2 regions of the Streptomyces thermocarboxydovorans genome follow, and region 1 is predicted to be linked to the other one. Evidence: riboswitches for the same ligand, from Rfam matches in the RefSeq annotation. Region 1 holds a riboswitch; the other holds the start of a gene.
What was found. Region 1 has a riboswitch for cobalamin ahead of ABD198_RS04755 (energy-coupling factor ABC transporter permease). Riboswitches for the same ligand answer to the same signal wherever they lie in the genome.
Positions count from the first base shown of each region.

Region 2: linked by a shared signal. The riboswitch ahead of ABD198_RS25870 (SCO2321 family membrane protein) and the one ahead of ABD198_RS04755 (energy-coupling factor ABC transporter permease) in region 1 are both predicted to bind cobalamin.

Region 1 is NZ_BAAAGU010000007.1:68,465-72,880, reverse strand. Features, by position in the region: gene ABD198_RS04775 (PucR family transcriptional regulator) at 1-579, opposite strand, end outside; gene ABD198_RS04770 (energy-coupling factor ABC transporter ATP-binding protein) at 784-1,629, opposite strand; gene cbiQ (cobalt ECF transporter T component CbiQ) at 1,626-2,375, opposite strand; gene ABD198_RS04760 (energy-coupling factor ABC transporter substrate-binding protein) at 2,380-2,763, opposite strand; gene ABD198_RS04755 (energy-coupling factor ABC transporter permease) at 2,760-3,467, opposite strand; cobalamin riboswitch at 3,498-3,678, opposite strand; partial or broken gene ABD198_RS04750 (beta-ketoacyl synthase N-terminal-like domain-containing protein) at 3,712-4,008, shown strand; gene ABD198_RS04745 (hypothetical protein) at 4,411-4,416, opposite strand, start outside.
Region 2 is NZ_BAAAGU010000066.1:17,299-21,714, forward strand. Features, by position in the region: gene ABD198_RS25860 (energy-coupling factor transporter transmembrane component T) at 1-83, opposite strand, end outside; gene ABD198_RS25865 (SCO2322 family protein) at 565-1,254, opposite strand; gene ABD198_RS25870 (SCO2321 family membrane protein) at 1,251-2,477, opposite strand; cobalamin riboswitch at 2,598-2,736, opposite strand; gene ABD198_RS25875 (MBL fold metallo-hydrolase) at 2,869-3,837, opposite strand; gene ABD198_RS25880 (TetR family transcriptional regulator) at 3,726-4,352, opposite strand.

The DNA.
Region 1 (4,416 bases):
CGTGAGCACTTCCTTCTGGTGTCTGGGCGCGATGCACAGCAGCCGCCCGTCCTTGGTGCTGAGCAGCACATGGCGGTCACCGAAACGGGCGATCAGCGCACGCTCCACCTGGCGGGGGACGGCGTCGCCCTCGTCGTAGGCGGCGGGGCCGCGGGCCACCGCCACGGCGTGCGCGTGGGACAGGCGCAGGCCGAAGCGTTCGGCGCGTTCGGCGAGCCGGCCCAGGTCGCTGCGCCCGTAGAGCAGGTCGTCGATGAACTCCCGGCGCGCGGCCACCTCCTGGCGCACCGCCAGCCGCTGGGCGCGCTCGTAGCCCTCGGCGAAGGCGTCCACCGCCTGCTGGACGGCCGCCAGCGCGTCGTCCACCGAACCGTTGCCGCGCGGCCAGGCCGTGCGGGCGGCGGACAGATGGGCGCGGACCAGGGCACGCATGCCGTAGCCGGCCTCCGCGGCCCGCTCGCCCAGCGCCCGGCGGGCGGAGAGCTCGTCCCGGGTCAGGCGCCGGCCGGTGGCGGCCACATCGGCGAGCAGACGGGCGTACCCCTCGAGATACTGCTCCGGAATCTCCCGCTCCACCATGCTCCCCCGGCCCCCGTGATCCTGACGCCCGTGTGACGCCCCTGGCCTCCCACCGGCAGGCTGACCCTAATGAACGCTGCCGGAATCCGGCAATGCGGCCCGGGCCGGTGTACGGGCACCATGGGCGCGGGGAGCACGGGGGAGGTTCCGGTTCCCGGCACCGGCAGATGCCGGGATCCGGAGCCGCTGCGGAGGGCCCCGCACTCATCGGTCGGTGGCGTGTGCCGCGGCGAGCGCGGCCAGCTCCTCCGGTGTCCGGGGCCCGCCCCCGTCCGCCGGCCACCCGTGCGCGCGCAGCAACTGCCCCACCGCGACACCCCACGGCAGCCGCAGCCCCGCCTCCGCCAGCAGATCCGCGCGGGCCAGCAGCTCACCGGCCGGACCGGTGCGCACACCCGACGGGGTGAGCAGCGCGGCGTCGTCGGCCCAGCGCAGCGCGAGGTCCACGTCATGGGTGGCCATCACCACCGTCGTGCCGCCCGCCCGCAGCCGGCCGAGCGTGGCCAGCAGCCTCTCCTGGCCGTCGGGATCGAGACCGGCGGTCGGCTCGTCCAGGATCAGCACCCGGGGCCGCATGGCGACGGCGCCCGCGATCGCGGTCCGCTTGCGCTGCCCGTAGGACAGCAGATGCGTGGGCCGGTCGGCGAGGTGGGAGATGTCAAGCGCGGCCAGCGCCTCGGCCACCCGGGCGCGCACCTCCTCGTCCGGCAGCCCGAGGTTCAGCGGCCCGAACGACACGTCCTGGCCGACGGAGGCGGCGAAGAGCTGGTCGTCGGGGTCCTGCACCACCAGCTGCACGGTGGTCCGCAGCCGGGTCAGCCCCTTGCGGTCGTGACGCACCGGCCGGCCCCCGACGGTCAACTCGCCCTCCAGCGGTCGCAGTCCGCCGCTGAGCAGCCGCATCAGCGTGGTCTTGCCGCTGCCGTTGCGCCCCAGCAGCGCCAGCGCGCGGCCCTCGGGGACCTCGAAGTCGAGGCCGCTGAGCACCAGCGGCCCGTCCTCGTAGGCGAACGACGCGCCCCGCAGGGCGACCAGGGCCGGTTCGGTCACGACAGGGGCCTTTCCAGGACGAAGGTGAGGGCGGTCAGCGCCGCCAGCAGGGCGAGGCTCGCCGCCGTGAAGCGGACGGAGACGCGCGCCTCGGGGACCAGCACACGCAGGGTGCCGTCGTAGCCGCGCCCGGCGAGTCCCGCCTGGAGCCGGGCCGCCCGGTCGAAGGACCGGACGAACGCGGTGGCGCCGAGACCGCCGAGCGAACGCCAGGTGGCCGCGCGGGTGGTGTGCCCCAGCCGGGCCGCCTGCGCCTCCCGGATCCGCCGCACCGAGTCGAGCAGCAGAAAGCTCATGCGGTACGTCACCAGCGCCACGTCCACCAGCGGCGCCGGCACCCCGGCCCGGACCAGGCGGGGCAGCAGATCGGACATGGGGGTGGTGAACGCGAACAGCAGCACGCCCAGCGAGGCGGCCGAGGTGCGCAGCAGCAACTCCCCGGCGCGCAGCGGCCCGTCGCCGGCGAGCGCCAGGAAACCGCCGGGCCCGCCCACCCGCACCAGCAGGGTGAGCGCCCCGGTGACACAGAAGCCCAGCGGCACCCGCCAGGCGCGCCACAGCCGCCGCGCCGGCACGCCCGCCGGCCCCAGCAGCCCGACGAGCGCGGCCGCGATCACCAGCGCCGCGCCCGGCCACGGCGGCAGCGAGATCGCCAGCACCGTCAGGCCAAGACCGAGCACCGCCTTGTCCACGGGATGCCGGCGGCGCCAGCGACTGCTGTGCGCCGCCGCGTCGATCGACAGCACCCGGTCAGCTCCGCGGCCGGGACGCGGTCTCGTCGCCGCCGCCCCCGTCGCCCGCGGGCTCGTGCTCCGGTTCGGTGCGGACCAGCGCCCTGGCCTCGCCCTGGCGGCGGCCCCGCCGCAGACCGAAGTAGTAGGCGAGGACCCCGGCGCCGATCGCGGCCTGCAGGGCGAACAGGGCCGACTCGATCTCGGCGGACGGAGGCTCGTACAGCGGGGAGAACCACGGCTCGTAGTCGGGGTCCAGCTCGGTGATCGCGGTCTCCGCCTCCCCGTCCGCCCCGGCGAACGGCTCCTCCTTGTGGTCGCCGAGCCCGAGCACCAGCGGCAGCACGGCGAGCGCGGCCACCGCGAGCAGCAGCAGAAGGTTGATCCGGGTGCCGCGCTTCACCGGGCCACCGCCTTCCGCTCCGCGGTGCGGGCGGACCCCGCCCCGGCCACCAGCACACCCAGCCGGGTCAGTTCGCCCCTGCTGGACTGCACCAGCATCCGCATCACCAGCACGGTCAGCAGCCCCTCGCTGACCGCCAGCGGGATCTGCGTCACCGCGAAGATGGAGCCGAACTTGCCGAGCGCGCCCAGGAATCCGCTGCCCGGGTCCGGGAAGGCCAGCGCCAGCTGCACACTGGTCACGCAGTACGTCGACAGGTCGGCGAGGAACGCGCCGCAGAACACGGCGGCCATCAGCGGCACGTCGTAGCGCCGCAGCAGCCCGTACACGGCGTAACCGGCCCAGGGTCCGACGACCGCCATGGAGAACACGTTGGCGCCCAGCGTGGTCAGGCCGCCGTGGGCGAGCAGCAGCGACTGGAACAGCAGGGTGATGGTGCCCAGCACCGCCATCACCGGCGGCCGGAACAGGATCGCTCCCAGCCCGGTACCGGTGGGATGGGAGCAACTCCCGGTCACCGAGGGCAGTTTCAGCGCCGACAGAACGAAGGTGAAGGCTCCCGACGCGCCCAGCAGCAGCGTGCTCTCGGGGTGTTCCCTCACTTCACGGATGAGCGACCGGGCTCCGTGGATCACGAACGGCGCCGCTGCGACGCCCCAGGCGACCGCGTGCGCCGGTGGCAGAAAACCCTCGGCTATGTGCATGGCTCAGCAGACCCTCTCCAGCACCTCGTGGATGGTTGACGTGCCTTGGCCGGTCTCCTGGCTGACGGGTACCACCGCCCGTGCTCCGCCTTCCCGGGTCCCAAGACCCAGTGGCTGTCCGTGAGGACCGGAGCCGGACTTCCCGATCACAGTGGCGAGGGCCGCACCGGCATCACACCGGTTTCCCGTCACCAAGGCGTGGTGACAGTAGTTCGCGTCACGGCCCGGTGACAAGCCGCCACCGGGGCGCGTGGAGTTCGCCCGGCAGGGCGGGCTGGCCGCCGACGGCCGCTGCAAGGCGTTCTCCGACGACGCCGACGGCACCGGCTGGTCCGAGCGCGTCGGCGTGCTGGTGCTGCAGCGGCTGTCCGACGCCCGCCGCGAGGGACGCCGGGTGCTGGCCGTGCCGCGCGGCAGCGCCGTCAACCAGGACGGCGAGAGCAACGGCCTCACCGCACCCAACGGCCCCTCCCAGGAACGCGTCATCCGCCACGCCCTCGCCTCCGCCGGGCTCACCCCGGCCGAGGCCGACGCGGTCGATACGGCGACGCCGGAGCGGCCTTCACCCTCTTCATCTCGGTGCTCGGCACCAGCATGGTGCAGCTGTACGGCAGCGAGGAGCTGAAGGCGCGCTATCTGAACCCCATGGCCGCCGGGGGCACGTTCTGCGCCACCCTGGGGAGCGAACGGGCCGCCGGCATCGAACTCGGCCGCATCGAGTCCGTGGTGTCCGAGGAGGGCGGCGAACTGGTCTCACCGGGGAGAAGTCGCCCGGGGGTGCTCAGAGGACGCCCAGGGAGGCGCACTCGGGGTCCGGGATCCACCAGCGGGCGACGTGCCCGTCCTGCCCCGGCACGGCGGGCGAGACTGAAAAGGTCCCGGCGAGTGCAGGAAGCGCCGTCGCACCGCTGCCGCGTCCGTGACAGGTTGCTGCCGCCGCCCGTCAGGC
Region 2 (4,416 bases), on a different contig from region 1:
GACCACAGCCACCAGGCGCCGGGGTGCAGCGCGTCCGGCCGGCCGCGGCAGGCTGCGGGCGTGCCCGCCCGCGCCGGGCTCATCCCCGCGTTGGCCTGTGCCGGGCCGGTCTCTGTGTCGGCCTGTGCCGGGCCGGTCTCTGTGTCGGCCTGTGCCGGGTCGGTCTCTGTGTCGGCCTGTGCCGGGCCCGTCTCTGTGTCCGCCTGTGCCGGGCCCGTCTCTGTGTCGGCCTGTGCCGGGTCGGTCTCTGTGTCGGCCTGTGCCGGGCCGGTCCCTGTGTCCGCCTGCGCCGGGCCCGTCTCTGTGTCGGCCTGTGCCGGGTCGGTCTCTGTGTCGGCCTGTGCCGGGCCGGTCCCTGTGTCCGCCTGCGCCGGGCCCGTCTCCGCGTCCGCCCGTGCCGGGGCCGTCCCTGTGTCCGCTTGCGCCGGGCCGGTCCCCGCCTCCGCCCGCGCCGGACCGGTCCCCGCGCTCTCACCGGGGGACTTGACCGGCTCGCCGCTCGCGGAGGTGCCCCGGAGGCCCTCGCGGCGTCCGGCGAGGGGCGAGGGCCCGCCGCGGGGCGTGCTATCGGCCATGCCTGCGTCGGGCCTGCCAGAGGGCGGCACCGGCCAGCAGCACCACGACCGCGGCGCCGCCGATCAGCCCCAGCGAAGGCCCGCCGTCCGAGGCGGACTTCTCCTTCTCCCCGGACTGCTCCGGGGACTGCTCCCGGGCAAGCTCCTCGTCCGCCGTGGCGTTGTCCGGAGCCTTGCCGGACACCTGCTCCCCGCAGCCCTTCGCCGGGTAGCCGGCGATCGCGCACAGCATCGCCTTGGCGTCGTAGCGCAGGGGTTCGGCGACGGCCGCCAGCGCGTCGGAGGTCGTCGCGTCCTCGGGGACCCGGGCGCAGGCCGTGCGGTTGGCGGGCGGACGCTCGCCCGACGGGGCGTCGGCCCGCGTGCCGAAGTCGAGGACCAGGGCCACGCGCTTGGTGCCGTCCTTCGGCGGGGTCTTGGCGCAGATGGTGCCGAAGTCGGCGGTGCCGCGCGGCTTCGCCGCGTCGCCGGAGTCCTCGCTGACGGAGAAGCGGAAGCCCTGGACATCGCCGTCGTAGGGGCGGGCGGTGGACGGGCCCTGGGTGGCGTACGTCCACTGCTCGCCCTCGCGCTCCCAGAACGACCAGTAGCGGTACCCGGCGGCCTGCGCCTGACCGGCTCCCGCCAGCACCGGCAGGAGAAGCGCGGCCAGGAACAGCACGAGCGTTCTGCGGATCACGGCTGCTGCCTCTTCCTGCGGCCGCTGAACAGGAAGCCGATGCCGACAACGGCGACCAGGCACACGCCGACGTACCACCAGACGCCGAAGCCGGAGTCCGAGCCGGATTCCGCGTCGGAGGCGGCGGCCTTCTGCTTCCCCTTCTCGTTCTCCTTCTCGGCGGCGGGGCCGGTCGCGGCCAGCTTCTTCACCAGGTCCGTCCCGCCGAAGGCGCGCGGGTCGGCGCCGGTGGCGTGGGCGGCGAGGATCAGCTGGGCGTAGGCGGCGGGGCCGCTCTGCGCCGCCCAGCCGGCGGCGTTCTTCTCCAGCCAGGCCAGGGACTTCTTCGCCGGCTCCATCGCGCCCAGCGCGGCGAGGGCGACCACCGCGTCCGCGGTGTTGCCGTGGTCGGGCTGCTCGGAGCCGCCCAGCGAGGAGACCAGATGGCCGTCCTTGGCCAGCTCGTCCTTCAGGTACGCCCCGCCGTTCACCGCGGCCTGCTCGGGACCGCCGGCCTTCTCGCAGGCGGGCTCAGGAGTGCCCTTCTTCGCGGGCTCGACCACCAGGCCCTTGCCGAGCAGGCCGAGCACGCCCGCCGCCGTGGCGTCGGCGTTGGCGATCAGCTTGCCCTTCTTGTCCGGCTGGAAGGCGAACGCGCCCGCCCCGTCGCCCTCGCAGGGCAGCGCCAGCTTCAGCAGGGCGTCGTAGGGGGACTTGCCGCCCTTCGTCACCTCGGCCGGCTTCTCGCCCGTGGCGGCGAGCGCACCGATGACGACGGAGGTGGAGTTGGCGTCGCTCGGGCCGCCCGCGGTGTAGCCCCAGCCGCCGTCCTTGTTCTGTATGGACTTCAGCCAGTCGACGGCCTTGCCGGTCGCCTTGTCGTGCCCGCCGAGCGCGGCCAGGGCCTGGACGGCGGCGGCCGTCTGGTTGGTGTCGACGGGGGTCTTGGCGTCGCAGGCGCGCGAGGTGTCGGCGCGGTACGGGGCGAAGGAGCCGTCGGCGCACTGCTGGCCGGTCAGCCAGTCCACGGCCGCCTTCGGCGGTTTCACGCCGGCCGCGTCCTGGGCGAGCAGCGCCAGCGACTGGCGCCAGACCCCGTCGTACTGCGGGTCGCCGTCGCCGTACAGGGCGGCGGGGAGGGCCTTGGACGGCTCGGGGGACGGGGACGAGTCGGCGGCGGCCGGGGTGGCGGCGCCGATCACGGCGACGGCGGCCAGGACCGCGGCGCAGCGGCGGACGTTCATGATCGGCGGGTGCCTCTCTCCCTTGATGCCGGTGCAGGGGGCGGGCGGCAGGGGAGACCCCGGCGGCTCGGCCCCGTATACCTCGACGGTGCCGTGCTCCGGCGGACTGCCGGGCACGAGAGCCGGTCACGATCCGTGCGGGGCATTCCGGCTGACCGTCCTCCGGGGACGGATCACGGTTGCGGGTCAGCGCCGGAATCGCACCGGCTTCCCCCCGTACGGCGTGAAGCGACGCCGCCACTTTACCCGCACGTGGTCAGGGGGCCGGGTGGGGTGGCTCACCTCACGATCCCGTGCGGTCCGGGTCACACGGCTCGTCTCGCGCGGTCCGGGTCACGCGGCTCGTCCCACACACACTCGGGCCAATGTCGCCAACTCCCGGCATTCCAGGTCATACCGCCGCGTAGGTCACCGGGCCGCTGCCCGGGACCGCCTCCGCCCGGCCGAGCATCACCAGGTGGCGCAGATGGGACTCGGCCTCCGCGACGGCGATGGTGCGGGAGGGGTGCGGGATGTCGTCCCAGGGGCGGTTCCAGGTCATGCGCTCCGCCAGCTGCCAGGGGGTGAGCGGGGTGGCGAGCAGGGCCAGCAGGCCGGTGAGGCGGCTGGCGTGGTGGGCGAGCAGGGCGGCGACGCGGGCGGGGGCGTCGGTGAAGGGGTACTGGTGGGCGGGGAGGATCTCGGCGGGGGTGAGACGGGAGACGCGTTCCAGGGAGTCGAGGTAGTCGCCGAGGGGATCGGTCGGGGTGGTGTCGTCGGGGTCCTCGTAGAGGCCGATGTGCGGGGTGATGCCGGGCAGCAGATGGTCGCCGGAGAAGAGGCGGCCGTTGCCCGGGAGCCGGGCCGGGTGCTCCTCCTCCAGGTGCAGGCAGACGTGACCGGGGGTGTGGCCCGGCGTCCACACGGCGCGCAGCCGGCGGCCCGGCAGGTCGAGCAGTTCGCCGGGGACGATCTCGCGGTCGGGGAGCGCGGGGGAGAGGGCGGGGAGGGTGCCGCGGGCCAGGGCCGCGCGCAGCGGCGCCAGATGGCTCTCGGGGGCGCCGGCGGCGGCGAGCCGGTCGGCCATGTAGGCGAGCCAGCGCTCGTTTGGCCGCCGCCCGCGGGTCGTCCGACTGCGGGCCGTTCCCTCGCGGGCGCCCACGCGCCGTTCGGTTGCGTGCCGTCCGTCTGTGCGCCGTCGGGGCCGCCGCCCACGCGCCGCCCGTGCGCCGTCGGGCTGCGTACCGTCCGGCCGCCGCCCGGCGCCCGCTACCGTCGCTCGTCCGGCAGGTCGATCAGGCGGCACACCGTCTCGATGTCGATCTTGACCTGGGCAATGGAGGCACGCCCCGACAGCCAGGTGATCAGCGCCGAGTGCCAGGTGTGCTCGATCACGCGGACCGCGGACAGCTGGTCGGGCGTGGGGTCCTCCTCCAGGCCCATCGCGTCCAGGATGATCGCCGTGGTCTGCCGGGAGACCTGGTCGACCTCCGGGCTCACACTGCGGTCGGCGAAGGTCAGCGCGCGCACCATCGCATCCGCCAGATGCGGCTCGCGCTGCAGCGCCCGGAACGCCCGCATCAGCGTCTCCGCCACCCGCTCGGCCGCCGTCTCACCGGCCGGCGGCTTCTTCCGCAGCGTGCCGTGCATGTGCTCCAGCTGGTCCTGCATGGTGGCCACCAGCAGATGGATCTTGGACGGGAAGTAGCGGTACAGGGTGCCGAGGGCCACCTGGGAGGACTCCGCCACCTCCCGCATCTGCACCGCGTCGAACCCGCCCCGGCTGGCCAGTTGCGCGGTCGCGTGCAGGATGCGGCGCCGGCGTGCCTCCTGCCGCTCGGTGAGCGGCGAGGCCGGAGAGGTACGTGCGGTGCCGGCTTCCGACTTGATCACTATGTCCACCTTGCCCGTCCTGCCTGCTGTGCCCGTCTTGCCCTGGCCGGTCCCCGCGGGCGCGGGC